DNA from 2 places in the Fusibacter sp. QWL-12 genome. Region 1 is predicted to be linked to the other one. Evidence: a T-box and tRNA genes for the amino acid it is inferred to sense, from the RefSeq annotation. Region 1 holds a T-box; the other holds one or more tRNA genes.

Region 1 (7,971 bases):
AGCACTTTTGTCGGAACAGATCGAGCACCTCGTCGATGGTATGAAGTATCCCTTCGAGGTTTTCTTGACCGATATTATCGACGAACTGAGCAGTGGTTTTAAGCTTGAGTTCATGCGTATTTCCAGATAGGACTCTGATGTGGTCGGTATTCTCTATTAAGCTTTCACCACTTGGGATATAAAAGAGCATCTCAGATTTTTCCATCAATAGTGCATAATGACTTAAAAGCGCATCAGCTTCAGTAAAAGCGTTGGTATAGATAAGGTTGATGGCGATATCAAAGTACTGAACCACACCGTTTTGAACAGCCGACGCCATTCGACTTATGGTGGAAAGGGTCAAGTCAGCGGACGAGATTAAAAAGAGATGCTCGTCCATATAGCCATTGAAAAGGTATTGAATCCCCTTTTCGTTGAGCTGGTCTATGATCAGGTTAACAGTCGTTTCACTAATTTGCTTAGCGTTTTTTTGATCCTTAAGTTTGAGTTCAAGGTTGATAAAGGCATACTTGGTATTGCTCAACTGAAAGTTTTGCTCTTCAAATCGGAACAACAACTTTTCATCAAAACTGAACTTAACTTTTATCAGATCGTTTAAAAGGGAACGTTTAATCGCATTTTGGTTGTGATGCTTATTGGGAATAACCGATTGTCCTGCTGAACTGTCATCTAGTGTGGTCTTGAATCGCTTCATCAAGGCGATGAGCTCATCATCCACGATTTCTGATTTAAGCATATAGTCAGTTGCGCCATTTTTAAGCGCTGTTCGTGCAAACTGAAATTCATCATAGCAAGTTAGAACTAGGATTTTCGTGTCCTTGTTTTCCTTGTGAATCTTATCGGTTAGCCAAAGGCCATCTTGCTTCGGCATTTTTATATCGGTAATCACAACGTCGGGATTGAGTTTTAAAAACTGGGCATAGCCCTGTTCACCGTTGGAGGCTTCGCCTACAACTGTAAAGCCAATTTCTTCCCAATCGATGGTGTTTTTAAGTCCAATACGCACGAGGACTTCATCGTCGACGATTAAGACCTTATACATCGGTACCTCCATTTTCTTCATCATTGGTTTTTCTTTTTACAGGTAATCTAACCAATACTGTAGTGCCAGTTCCTTCACTTGTCAAGACTTCAAGTCCATATGAATCTCCGCAGAGTAGCTGAATCCTTTGATTGACATTGTTGAGCCCCGCTTTACTTAGCTTACTTCCAGTGGTATTATCCTTGAAAATTTTTCCGAGCACATCTTCCGAGATGCCTGGACCATTGTCTTTAATTGAGATGATTAAATCCTCCCCTTCTTTTTCAAAGTGACTTTCAAAGGCAATCGTTAGATGCTCTGAAGCCTCCATGCCGTAGATAATACTATTTTCAATAATGGGTTGTAGGATAAGTTTTGGAATCAAAAGTGGTGTCGTTGCAGGATCTATATCATATTCAACCTCAAAGTCTTCGTTAAATCTCAACTTTTGAATGACCACGTAGTTTTGGATATATTCCAGCTCTTCATTCAGCGTAATAAAGTCGCTACTGATGTTGATGCTGATGCGCAGAAGCTTGACCAGTGCCACGATGGCGTTACTTACGCTATTTGCGCCTTGTATTTTCGCCATCCACTTTATGGTGTTCAGCGTATTGTATAAAAAGTGTGGGTTGATTTGTGCGTGTAGGGCTTCAAGCTCTACTTCTCGTTTCATGCGCTCTTCCATGACCAGCTTGTCGATGAGCACTTCCATTTCAGAGACCATGTTGTTAATACTATCGCTGAGCTCCATCATCTCATTTGTCGTCGATACTTTTGTACGAACAGATAAATCCCCTTGCTCGACGCGTTTAAGGTCGCTGATAATTTTAAGCATTGGTTCTGTGTATTGTAAAGATAATCCTAAGACGAACATCAAAATGAGCGCAGTATAAATACCGGCACCGATAAAGAAGATCCTCTGAATCTGATCGACTTCAAAGTAGAGCTCATTTTTAGAAATCGTCTTAACGATGCGCCAGTCATTGGTTTCAAGTAAACTAAAAAAAGCGATTTTTTCTTGATTGTTGCTTTGATATGAGATGGCTCCAGTCTGGTTATACTCAGACATCAGTTCAACAAAGTAAGGCATCTCTGAAATAGAGGTACCAATTAAGGATTTGTCTGGATGTGAAACGATGGTGCCCGTTTGGTCGATGATAAACACCTCACCACCATCTGCGTCTAAATTCGTATATGCTTGCTCCAGCAGGACCTCTTCTATATCGACCACAAACGTACCGTAGGACTCAAGCGTATTGAAATCTATGATGTTTCTTACCACAGAAAAGTAATATCGTGTCGATATACCAGACAGAATCTTAATGTTCTGCTTTACCGTTGAGAGCCAAATCGGCCTACTGTCGTGATGCTCACTGGACATTTGCTGGATGGAAATCAGCGGTGTGGTTTTATTTGTACCGATGGCATAAGTGCTTTTAGCATTAATAAGAGAAATCCCGTCGATGTCACTTCTTGAAGCTAAAAAGCCTCGAAGCAGCTCATTGATATCGCTATCCGGTGTTTTTGTGTTGGATACCATTTCTAAAAAGGTTCTGTTAGAAAGAATGGTCGTCGTATAGTCTACAATATCGCTTAAGAGGAAATTGATTTTATCCCCTGTTTCTGCTATGGATTGCTGTGCAACGGTGCTGTATTTTTCATTAAAGGTATCTTTGATGGTGTTGGATAACAGCATAAATAGCCAAACGATCGGTATGATGATAAAGAAGATGACGATGACCACAAGCTGAAATCTCAGTCTGTTGTAAAATTTTAACCGTTTCATGGTCATCTCTCCTCGTTGATTTTTTTATAGAGCTCAAGTGCGACATCCTCAGGCTTTAAATCCTCAGTTACCATATTGTGCAGGGCTTCTATAATCGCCTGCTCTATAGGATAAAAGTTGGCTAGCTTCGGTCTGAGGTATATATTTTCAGGCTGCCACGCTTCTAAAACCGTATCAATTTGTGGATGAGTGGCTCTAAATTCAGGATCAATAGCGTCATATGCAGATTTTATCGTCGGTAGTGCGCCACCAGTGGGTTCAGTTAGGATGCGAAGCTGCATTTCTTTAGAGGTTGCCCATGCGATAAAGAACCATGCGGCTTCCTTCTCTTCCTGAGACGCATATCGGTTGATACCGATGCCCGAACCTCCAAAGATGTTGGCGCTTCTTTCAGTACCGTAAGGTAAGATCGCTGTGCCCACATTGTTTCTTACCCTAAAGTTATTAGAGGCGTTAAGTGTGGCATAGTTTTCATCCCAGTTCACCATCATTGCGATTTCGCCTCTATAAAAAGCATCTGCAGAGTCTTCCCAGTTCCAGTTCACGCTATCCGGTGCCGCTGCAGCTATGACGTTTTTATAATCATAAAGCGATTTTATAAAGGCGTCGCTCATAACGTCTATCTTATAGAAGCTGGATAAGCCATAGGTACTAATGTTGTCGTCTCTAAAGTAATCGCCACCATTAGAGGCTAGGATATTTGAAAACTCACAAAAGATGGCGTTGTGCGCTTGTGCCATCTGACCACTACCGTATTTTACGATCTCATTGGGCACATAGGTGTCGATCCATTTCGCTATTTCTATATATCTGTCCCATGTAAAATCAGGACCTCCAGGCGTCCAATCATAGCCCATGCTATTATAAAATTGGGTTTTAAAGTCATTGAAGACGTCTTTGCGATAGTAAAGAATCATCGTCGTAGAGTCAAAGGGAATCGCGTACAGATGATCTGAGCTTTCAAAATAAGAGCAGACTTTAAGCTGATTTTCAAAAAAGTCATCTAGTTCAACCTGAAGCGATGGCAGATCCGGATTCTGAATAAAGTTCTCCAGTGGTTCTAAATCGTTATGAAAACGGTTGAGCGTCTGATAAGGATCTGAATAAATCAATTGGTAATCCCCCGCCTTAGAGATGAAATCGAGGTTGATTTTTTGTATAAAGGTATCGTAATCTGTCGGTCTAATCTTGATATTGATTCCTGTGAGCTTTGTAAACTCCTCGGTTTCAAGCGAGAGAACGTTCGCGCCTAGATTATTTTCAACGATGAAATTTAAAGTGATTCCTTCATACTTCCTAAGATCGAAATCCTTAGGAAAAACAAAGTTTTCAAGCGAGGTTCCCTCAAGTGAAACCGTGGTGTGTGGCAATACTGTCTCCGTCTTATCCTGCGTCATGATGTGTCTTTGATTTATAAGCACGCCGACAAGTACGACGACGATTAGCATCAGTACGATAAACGTTTTTTTCATAATCCCGATCCCTCCAAAATACTAGATAGAATTTTCACCGTTTATCGTACCACAGTTTTTAAATGGTGACAATTTTATAATAATTCGATTTTTAAAGCGTGAGTACAAGCGTATAAATCGTTTAAACTCGCTTCAAACCAGTGTTTATAAGGCGCAGTTCCCGTAATCGTAAGAAGCGGCATCTCACTTTTTTGCGAGAGATTATTTTCAGACTTATAGCGTCTCGCCTCCGAAAGTGCTTGCTTGATTTGGTCGCCAAAGTCGAGGTATTTTTCAAACATACTATTTTCCAACATAACAGCTTTAAACCACCCGGTTTCAATGCTATCCCACTGCAGGATATGGATCGACTTCTCTTTTTCATAATTTATATAATAAGATTGGTAGATCGACTCTGTCATATGTGGTATATAAGGTGCGTAGAGCTTTAATATACCTAAGAGTGCATGATAGATGGTTTTAAGCGCAGAGCCCTGTTCTTTTTTGCCATGTTTTTCAGGCTGATAGATGCGCTCTTTAGCCAGTTCAAGATAATCGTCACAGAAATCGCTCCAAAAGAAACGATCGATATGGTGTCTTGCAAGCCCAATCTCGTACTGATCAAGTGCAGCTTTTGCCTCAAGCATGGTGTTTTCAAGCTTGATGAGTAACCACTTGTCTTGTGGCAGTAAATCTGACAAGTCTGTGTGGCTGTAGAGATCTTCATTTGCTTCAAGATGCATTAGAGAAAAATTCGCCGCATTATAGAGTTTATTAAGGGTGCGCTTTGCGCTGCCGAGGTCGTCTCTATCAAAGAAAGTATCTGTCCCTAGTTTGGCAGAAGCAACCCAGTATCTTAGCGCATCAGCAGATTCTGATTGTATTAGTTCAAAGGGCTCAAGTGAGGTATTGCTTTTTGATTTAGAAATCTTCTCCCCTTTTTTCGCAAGTACGAACCCACAGATCATAAGGTCCTTCCAAGGAATTTCTCCAGTATGATAAATGCTTTTAACGATGGAATAAAATGCCCATGTTCTTATGATTTCATGCGCTTGTGTATGCATGCTCATCGGTAGCTGCTGCGTGTTGATAAAAGGCGTCATAGAAGACGTCGCCCAAGTGTCCAATACTGCCGTTTCAGGGATAAAGTCGTTGCACCCACAGTGACAAGGCTTTGAAGGACTGGTTTCTAAGGGGTTAACTGGCAAAGCCTGTTCATCAGCAGCATGTGTTGCGCCACATGATTTGCAGTACCAAATCGGGATGGGAACACCGAAAAACCGCTGTCTAGAGATGCACCAATCCCATTTGAGATTGGTTACCCAATGGATATATCTGCCCTTCATGGTCTCCGGATACCAGTTGATCTCATCGGCAGCCTTTAGATAGCGTTCTTTATCGGTTAAGATGTCAATGTACCACTGATTAGAAGGTAGATACTCAATTGGCGTGCCGCATCTTTCATGTGTGCCAATGGTATGTGATATAGGCTCACTCTTTGATAATTGACCTGCGTCATTTAAAAGTTCTATGATGGTTATTCGTGCTTTTCTAATGGTTAAGCCACCGATGAATGGCGTGGTCATCGCAATTTTTCCATCTGAAGTTATGGCATCTCGATATGGCAGTTGATGCTTTTCCTGCCACTGCGTATCGGTAAGATCACCATATGTTGCACACATAACGATGCCAGTGCCCTTCTCTTTTTCTACCGTTTCTTCTAGTAGAATTGGGATGGGATATTCAAAGAGCGGAACGATGGCGTGATGTCCCTTTAAAGCTTCGGCACGTTCGTCCTCAGGATGAATAAAGAGTGCGATACAGCCATTTAAAAGCTCAGGTCTTGTAGTTGCGATCTCAAGTGTTGGGAAATTGGGATGATCGGTTTTAAAGTGGATCTTGTGAAAGAGTGAATCGTGGGTTTCTGTGTTGATCTCAGCTTGTGCAACTGAGGTTTGACATTCGGTACACCATAGAACCGGTGCCGTTTTAGCATATGCTTTCCCTTTGTGATAGAGCTCTATAAAAGAGGCTTGGCTGATTTTCTGAGCTTTTGGGCCAATCGTCTGGTAAGCCAGTGACCAGTCACAGGAAAAGCCAAGCGATTGCCAGAGTGACATAAACTCAGCCTCATAGGACTGTGTGGTCTCAAGACATTTTTGGATAAATTCAGTCCTAGAGAGATCCGTTGCACGGATGCCGAGTGATTTTTCAACAAGTCGTTCCGTAGGCAACCCATTGTCATCAAATCCAAATGGATAAAAAACGTTATAGCCCGTCATGCGTCTAAAACGCGCGATGATTTCAGCCTGTGTGTAGGAAAAGATATGACCGATGTGCAGGCTACCACTTACGGTTGGCGGTGGTGTGTCGATGCTGTATAAGGGCTTTTCTGATGTTTCGTCAAATGAGTAAAGGGCTTCTTCTGACCAAAGGGTCTGCATTTGAGGTTCGATTTCTCTAAAGTCGTATTTCTTTTTCATAGTTGCCTCCTTAGGATTTAAAACGACATCAAAAAGTTGATTGTAAATGAGATTGACCTGCGAACGCGGTATTTTATCGAACTCACAAACTTAACTCATCTGTGAGATTGTGTCTAAAGAAAAATCTTTTCTGACAAATAAAAATCTTCAGGCATCGAGCCTTCAGATTTTACCACAAGCGAGATTGTGGCTAAATAAAAAAGCCCGCCTAAGCATAATGCTTAGGGCGGGCTTGCGTCCGTGGTACCACCTAAATTCAGAGAAAACTCTGCACTTTATCTATACGGGCAAATGCCGATATAGCTTCCTTGTAACGGTGGAAATCCGTTGGCGTCTACTTGATGCAAGGCATCTTTCAAACCAAAGCTCAAAGGCTACTTCCAGATCACTGTCGCAAAGGCTTTCACCAACCGCCTTCTCTCTAAAGCTACGTATGAACTGTACTCCTCCTCGTCAAAGCTTTTCGATGTGTTTGTTAAAGTAACTATACGCTTCTCTTTTTAAAAAGTCAATTCTAAAATTAAAAAATTTGACCTTAGTTATTAAAAAATTTGAAAGGCGTCGCCCACATGTGATTCAGTGGTCCACTGCCAAAGCCTAAGTCCAAACCAGAATATAACGCACCTGTGATATAGTCCTTTGCAAAAGTGACTGCCATGCGGATGTCAGCGGTTTCTGAGAGTGCGCAAGAAATGGCAGAAGACAATGTACAGCCTGTTCCGTGTGTATTTTCTGTCGTTACTCTTGGCTGTGTGAACCAGTGATAGCGGTCGCCATCGCTTGAGGCTTCTACCAGTAAATCATCTGAAACATGACCTAGGTGTCCGCCCTTTATGAGGATATGCCCATTATAAAATTCTCGGATGTGTGCAACCGCTGTGATCATATCCGCTTCATCTTCAATTGACATATCAGCCAATAGTGCCGCTTCGTGTAGATTAGGCGTTATGAGATGTGCCATTGGCATCAGATTGTATTTTAACACAGAAAGCGCCTCTTCATCGATCAAGCGACTTCCTGATGTTGCAACCATAACCGGATCGAGCACAATAGGTATTTCAGGGTAATCCTTAAGCGTATGCGCCAACGTCTCAATCACCTCGATGTTATTGACCATGCCTATCTTGATGGCTTTAGGTGGTATATCTGAAAGGTTTGCGATGAGCTGTGCTTTAACAAATTCCGCACTTACTGGGAAAATTCCTGTGACTCCTGTTGTGTTCTGTG
Region 2 (7,971 bases), 1.1 Mb from region 1:
CAAATTATTGAAATGTTCAAGTAAGAGGTGCTCATAATGAAAATAATAAAAGTACAGAGAATTATAAATGCGAATACTTTTATGAAAAGACTCAGAGGGTATATGTTTACAGAAAGACCGACAATAAAAGAGGTTTTAATTCTTGATGATTGCAACAGCATTCATACCTTTAATATGAAATTTGACATAGACGTTCTGTTTCTTGATGAGGAAGATCGAGTGATTAAAATTCTCAGGGGACTTAAAAGAAGAAAAATCATTCCCACTGTACCAGACTGTGTTAAAGTCGTTGAGGCTGCCTCACCATTGTTGTCTTCGGTTGAGTTAAACGAATGTATACGTTTCGAGAAACACGATTAGAGGGCGTAATAATTTGCACATTACGATCGTGTAAGCACATAGCTTTTGAACTGTGGCTGTGATAAAATACCTTTATAGAACTTGAGTTATCAATAGGAGGTATAAGTGGAAAATTATACGATTGTACTTGATTATTTTAAAGCACTTAAAGAACCTGTAAATGCAGGTAAAGTTTCTGAGGAAACGGGCGTAGATCGAAAAGAAGTCGATAAGATCATGAAGAAGATGAAAGAGGAAGAAGTTATTGTTTCACCGAAGAGATGCTATTGGGAGTTTAAGAAATAGAAGCTTGTGCTTCTATTTTTTTTCATTATATTCATAAAAATAAAAAAAGCATGTATCGGGGGAGATACTTGCTTTTTTCATATTAGTGGGGGATTTATCTAAATGAGAAAGTTTGCTTGACGTTCTTTATGTGTTTAGTATATTCTTAGAATGTTAAGTCAATATCAACATAATGTAAGCATTTGAAAAGAAACTGTGAAGATTCCATTAATGAATTGCCTAAGTACATTTAAGGTTATTTTAAGCTAAAAGGATTACACTATTGGCATCTTGTGCAGAAATATTAATGAAGGGAACGACTGACATGAAAAAAACAATCGCGATACTACTCTCTTTACTTATGGTATTCGGTCTTGCTGCATGTTCAAAAAGCGATACCAATACTGGAGATAACTCATTTTATGTCTATTCTAAAGACTATGGGTTCACAAAAAATGAAATGGCTTATTTATACAACTACGTATATAGCCAGAGCGCATCTTATTTATCATATTTAGGCGTTGATACAACTAAGTCTTTGAAAGATCAGGAGTACATGGATGGTACATCGTGGTTTGACTATATGATGGAACAAGCTGTTAGCTATGCGAAGGATTTCTTAATCTTTTCAGAAGCAGCAAAAGATCGTGGCATCGAACTGGATGAATCAGATATGAACCAAATTCAAGAAGAACTAGATGCAGTATTAAATTCAGCAAAAGAAGCTGGTTTTGATACGGTAGAGGCGTTCTTTAATGATACGTTTGGTGCATCAATGACGAGTGATGAATATAAAAGCTTCCTCGAAAAAAGCACACTTGCTTACAAAGTATACTCAGATATCGAAAATTCATACGAGTTTACAACGGATCAAATTCAAGAACATTATACTAATAATCAAAATGAATTCGAGTATATCGATTATTTAGTATACTCATTTGCAGAGGACACCGATAAAGGCATTACTGCTGAAGCTGCTGAAAAAAGTGCGGATGAGTTAGCAGCAGTAACATCACCTGAAGCTTATAAAGCTTATGTAGAAAACTATATTAATGGCATTAATGAAGATGGCTCTTTAGATGTTGAAGCTGAGATGACAAAAATTGAAGCAAGTGATATGTTCTATACACAAGGCGATGAGGTAAGTGAGTGGGGATTTGCTGCGGATGCTGCGCTCAATCAAACACTTGTAACTAGAAATACTGAGAACCATGTTTATACAGTGTATCTTTTAACTCAATTGCCATATCGTCATGAAGCTGCTACAGTAAATGTAAGACATATCCTATTGACTGCTGACACGTATGGCTCTGATGAAGAAGCAAAAGCATTTGCTGAAAAAGTACTTGATGAATGGAAAGCAGGAGATGCAACAGCAGAGAGCTTTGGTGAGCTTGCAAAACAATACACTGAAGATCAAGGTTCAAGCGCAACGGGTGGATTATACGAAAATGTCGCTGAAGGCGATATGGTTCAAACCTTTAACGATTGGATATTTGATCCATCAAGAGTTGTTGGTGATACAGGAATTGTTCAAACCGATTATGGTTATCACATTATGTACTTCGAAGGAAAAGGCTATGATCAATGGCAAAACGAAGTTATCAGCAGTATGAAACAAGTTGCTTACAGTGCTGACTATTCAGCATTACAACAGCAATTCCCTATTACTGTTGAAACAGAAAAGTTAAATGACATTGTAGAATAATTATAAACGAACAAAATGAAAGAGCAGTTTTTTCCATTAAGGAGAAAACTGCTCTTGCTTTAATTAAATGGTCCATTGGTTATGAACAATACCTATCAGCTTCCAATCTGAACCAACTGGTTCAAAAACCAGAATCAAACTTGACCAATCAATGCCACCATATTGTGGATCAAACCCAGTGAAGTGGAACTCAACAAAGGTTGCACTTGGATAGACACTTGCAATGTTATTGATTGAATTCCCAGTACCAATAACGGTGTTTATGCCGATCACATGTGGCGAAATGTAGTCTTCATCATATACAAATTCAGAATAATAATCAGAATACGTTTTAGTAATTGGATCACCAGAGCCATCATATGACCCCCAAGTGTAAAGCGAATTATCTTGCATTAGAGTTGCAATTGCTGTGGATGAAAAGCTGAGATCATTAACCGTATCCACATATCCATAAGGGGTAAATCTTACACCTTGAGTGGCATGAACATAACTTGCTAATAGACTCATATCTTGATCTTTTAGTGCTTGAACCACATCAAGCGCGGATAAAAGAACTGTATTTGAAATGGTGCTGGTCTGTGGTGAGTTAAGCTGATCTTGCAACAAAGTGATTTGTTCGTTGAGATCGGTTATGGTTTGGTTTGCAATCTCAAGTTGTTCTTGTAATTCATTATTGGTTGAAGCAACGGTTGTTTCAGGTGCAGTAGTCGTAATCTCATCGGTTGAAGAAGTTTCATTTTGACAGCCTACAGAGATTAATAGTGTAGTTAGTATAAATATGCCAATAGTAATAACACGTTTTTTCATAATATCACCTCGTTATAATTATACCACCAGTCGAATCAGCTAATATTATAATTAAATGACAATTTAGACTTGTCTAGTGGTTGAAATTATGTCATAATAGCAGGGTAACATGCGAGATTAACTCAGTTGGTAGAGTGTTTCCTTGACGTGGAAAAAGCCAGAGGTTCGAGTCCTCTATCCCGCACCATTAAGCTAAGAACGAATCGTTCTTAGCTTTTTTATATTTGGCAATAAAGTCATCTTACATGAGTGGTGAAAATAGTTACAAGTTTACTTTATAAAAATGATATAAAGTTTATCTTTTATAGGGATAAAGGTTGCTTAGCTATGGATTTTTATGATAAGTTGAATTTAGAGAGAAAGTATGGGTAAAAATGAATCGTAATTAATCTATAAGGTGGTGTGGGCATGAGAAACGAGGTTTATTTAAAGCATTCTCCTTTTGGAGAGTTGGGTTTAATCGTCATGGAAAACTGTGAAACCATTGGTAAATGGATTGACGATCATTTACTCGAAATGAGAAGACCGTTTTTAGATGAGGGCTTAGAACTACCAGATAGTTTCATCATCAATAAAAAAGAGGTCCGTTTTTCGAATGGTGAAGGTAAGGTGTTTTTAGAAGAATCGGTAAGAGGAAAGGACATCTATATCGTTACCGATATAGGAAATTATAACATTACTTATACGATGTTCGGCTATGTAAACCGGAAAAGCCCAGACGATCATTTACAGGATGTGAAGAGGGTATTGTCTGCAATGGCTGGTAAGGCTCGAAGAATTACTCTGATTATGCCTTTGCTTTATTCTTCTAGACAACACAGCAGAAAGGGTAGAGAGTCTTTAGATTGTGCAATGGCACTTCAAGAACTGGAAAAACTTGGTGTCGATGATATTTTGACATTTGATGCACATGATCCTACGATTCAAAATGCAGTCCCTTTGATTTCTTTTGAAAATTTATATCCTACCTTAGATATTGTAAAAAGGTTTATTTCAGATGAGAGAGACCTCTTTAAAGAGCCTTCTAAGATGCTTTTGATCAGTCCAGACACAGGCGCAATGGACAGAGCGGTTTATTACTCTAGTGTGCTCGGCTTTGATATAGGCCTATTCTATAAAAGGCGTGATCATAGTAAAGTTGTCAAAGGTAAAAACCCAATTGTACAGCATGAGTATATCGGAAAAGATGTGAAAGATTGCAATATTTTAATTGTAGATGACATGATTGCATCTGGTGAATCTGTTTTTGATATTGTAGAAGAGTTGAAAAAGCGTGAGGCTGGTAAAATTTTTGTTGCAACAACATACGCTTTGTTTACTGAAGGCATAGATAAATTTAATCGATTTTATGAAGCAGGTCTGATCGATCGTTTATATACGACCAATTTATCTTATGTACCAGAAGCAGCAAGGCAAGCACCTTGGTTTTCTGAAGTAGATATGTCGGAGTTTATCGCAAGAGTTGTCAATCGATTGAATTTTGATCAATCCATAAGCGATCTAATCGACAATCGTAGAAGTATCAATGAACTTCTAAATTATGCTAAGAATTTAAAATAAAGCTCCAAGCATATAAGCACTGATCAACCAAATCATCTTTTGAAATACAAGCAATTGTAAAATAAAAAAGGTTTTAAGCATTCTCTCTTGAATGTTTAAAACCTTTTATTATTATAGCAATTCGATGACGCTAATGGTCGAATCATCTTTAATTTCCATATGTTCAGAAAAAAGTTCGAATATTTCTGAAGGTGTTTTACTTTTTGATAAATGCTTCATCAATACTTGAACAGCATTGTCTAAAGCAAGGCTATCGTTCTCGTATAGACCGTCAGTGTAGGTTAGGATGCGCTTTAATTTATGAATATCAATGGTAATGGTGTTAATATTATCGATGTTGAGAATGCCAAGGATAATGTTGTTAGAGGTAAGAGAAACGATGCTTTCATCTTCATAACAGAAGAGAGCATCGGGATGTCCCATATTCACATAGGTTATGGTCTCTGAGTTCAAATCAATATCCATGAATATACCCGTGACATACTTATTGCTATCTATATCATCACTGTTTAAATCACATAAAACATTGTTGATTTCCCTTAAGGTATCTGCAATGGGCAAATAAGCCATTAAATCATCAAACATCTGAGTTACAACCAATGCAACGAGAGCAGATGAAACGCCGTGACCCATAACATCTATAATGGCATTAAGATATCTTTTTTCATCTATTTTTTTAAAATAAATGAAGTCGCCTCCAATTTCGTTGAACTCCTTAAGCTGAAACTCAAAAGTTATGGACTCGTCGACATACTCATTTGGTAAAAATGAGGAAAGTACTTTTTTTGCAACTTTGATTTCCTTTGATAGCTCTTCAAGTAACATTTTTTCACGGGTAATGTTGCGACCGATTTTAAGGAATTTCTCGATCATATCATGAGAATTGACGATCGGTGTGATGGTTGCTTCTTCATAGAAAATATTGCCATTTCTACTTTTGTTAATAAATATACCTTCCCAAACGTGTCCAGAAGTGATTGTATTCCACAGACCTGTATAAAAGGACTCAGGATGCTGCCCCGTTTTAATGACTCTAGGTGAATTGTTTATAAGTTCATCTCTTGAATACTCAGAGAGCTCTTCAAAATAAGGATTTGCATATTGAATATTCCCTTTTCGATCTGTAATTACGATGGAATTTTGCGCACTGTTAAATAGATTGTCCAAAAGGGTATTCTCATTGATTAATAGTTCAGAACGGATGTATTCCTTAAGCATCGCATCGAGTTCAACTTGATAAAATCCTTCTCGGAGCATACGATAAATTGCGTGTTCATATAGTCTTTCGAAGTGGATGACATTGTCGGGAACATTGATAACAATTACATGATTATAGGACTCTTTAATTAGAGCGAGTGCGCGATTGGTAAAATCGATTTTGCAGTATTCAATCACTAACAAATTATAGATGAAATTAGGCTTTTCAAATGATTCTGAAACATTTGTAATGGGTTCACACACATCGGTGTAGTTTTCAATAGACTTTAGTATTGGGGCATAGTATTTCGGTGATGTTACGATATCAATATAAAGTGAAAAACGTCTAAACATATCCCCTCCAAGATTACTTCTTTTGTTGTTGTCTCTTCTTCTTTGTCTTTTTCTTCATAACGGAGTACCCAAATGTGCCAAGCTGTTTTCCAAGTTCATAATAAGCACCATGAGCATATGCAATGGGCTCTGCAAAATCAAGTCTGAACTTTCCAGATTCCTCTAGATACTGGTCATCAACAGTAACGCCTAAAACTTTGGCTAAAAACATATCGTGCGTTCCCAGTTCGAGAACTTGTGTCACCTGACACTCTATGTTAACGGGAGATTCTTCAATCATAGGAACTGAAGAATGAAAACCCTTAACAGGGGTTAATCCGCACTCTTTAAATTTATCAAAATCTCTTCCAGACTTTACGCCACAAAAATCAGTTGCTTTTACAAGCGCCTTCGTGGTCAAATTAATCGTAAAGAAGCCAGAAGCTTTAATAAGATCATAAGAATATCTTTCTTTTCGTATAGAGATATATGTCATGGCAGGGTCCGTACAAACAGTTCCCGTCCATGCAACCGTAAGTATATTAGGCTTTTCCATGGAACCACAAGTCACCATGACAGATGGAACTGGATAAACCATTGTACCTGGTTTCCATTGTATTTTGCTCATTAATTTACTCCTACTCTTTTGTTAAATTATAGCAAAATACAGGATTATTTTAAAGTAAATAAAAAGTTAATGTTGCATGAACCCTGTTTTCATACTACAATTAAAGTGTCAAAATGACATAAAGGAGATTTTTATGAGTGGAGTCGTTCTAAACTAATAACTTAAAAGGTTGAAAGCAATAGCCCATTTGGGCTTGTTTGTGTTGCGTTCACCTAAGTTGGTTTGGAACACTATGATCTAATGTAGCTAACAGTAGACCGTGTGCGTCTGCTGTTTTTTTGTTATCCAAGACAGGTAAAAATTTACATTTCAATAAGATCATTCAATCCGTTTAGGTGGACATATCAAATGGACAAGGAGAACAATATGTCAAAAATGAACCACAAAAACACAGTAAATCATATTTACAACATTGAACACGCTGAGAATTTACTAGAACTAAAACAAATTAAAGCTATTTTACAAACTCTGGCAGTAACTGATGAAGTAAAGGAACAGGTTGACCAACTTGAAGTACTGACAGACTACTATTTAATAAAAAGGCATCAACGTGAAACGACAGAAGCGCGTATGATTTTAGATCACTCAGGAAGTATACCGCTTCACGGTTTAAAGGGGGTAAAAACACAACTCGATAAGCTTAAACGATCGGAAATAATGAGACCAGTAGAATTTGAGCTCGTCGTATCATTTATAAAAGAGTCTACAAGAATGAAAATATTTATGAATGATCTCAGTTATCTTGAAACGGAAGTTGGCACCTATGCAGGTGCTATCGAACCGCTTCATGAACTGTATGATGAAATCGTAAGAATTATAGTCAGGCAGCAAGTGGATGATAATGCAAGTAGTACGCTAAATAAAATTAGAAAGAAAATTGAAATCGTTGAAAGCCGTATTAAGTCGAAACTTTCAGAATACGTTGTAGGAGAGCAATACCAAGGTTTACTTGCAGATGCGGTTATCAGTCAACGCGATGGACGATATGTCATACCGGTAAAAAGTGAGCATAAGAAAAGGCTGGATGGTATGGTCTTAGATCGTTCTAGATCAGGAGGTACATTTTTCATTGAACCCGCAGCGGTTAAGAAGCTATCAGATGAGCTAGCTGCAT

The links. A T-box is a leader RNA that pairs with one kind of tRNA and senses whether it is charged. The one in region 1 lies ahead of AC4PID_RS17475 (valine--tRNA ligase), so its partner is inferred to be a tRNA-Val.
Region 2: it encodes a tRNA-Val, which carries the amino acid that the T-box ahead of AC4PID_RS17475 (valine--tRNA ligase) is inferred to sense. The anticodon was not compared.

The regions. Positions count from the first base shown of each region.
Region 1 covers NZ_CM178745.1:3,651,401-3,659,371, reverse strand. The annotation lists gene AC4PID_RS17490 (response regulator transcription factor) at 1-1,042, opposite strand, end outside; gene AC4PID_RS17485 (sensor histidine kinase) at 1,035-2,810, opposite strand; gene AC4PID_RS17480 (extracellular solute-binding protein) at 2,813-4,282, opposite strand; gene AC4PID_RS17475 (valine--tRNA ligase) at 4,357-6,744, opposite strand; T-box leader at 6,964-7,210, opposite strand; gene thiD (bifunctional hydroxymethylpyrimidine kinase/phosphomethylpyrimidine kinase) at 7,280-7,971, opposite strand, start outside.
Region 2 covers NZ_CM178745.1:785,399-793,369, reverse strand. The annotation lists gene AC4PID_RS04230 (type II secretion system F family protein) at 1-24, shown strand, start outside; gene AC4PID_RS04225 (DUF192 domain-containing protein) at 37-360, shown strand; gene AC4PID_RS04220 (MarR family transcriptional regulator) at 466-645, shown strand; gene AC4PID_RS04215 (peptidylprolyl isomerase) at 950-2,332, shown strand; gene AC4PID_RS04210 (hypothetical protein) at 2,396-3,139, opposite strand; tRNA gene AC4PID_RS04205 (tRNA-Val) at 3,251-3,326, shown strand; gene AC4PID_RS04200 (ribose-phosphate pyrophosphokinase) at 3,548-4,699, shown strand; gene AC4PID_RS04195 (SpoIIE family protein phosphatase) at 4,811-6,250, opposite strand; gene AC4PID_RS04190 (flavin reductase family protein) at 6,264-6,857, opposite strand; gene AC4PID_RS04185 (endonuclease MutS2) at 7,224-7,971, shown strand, end outside.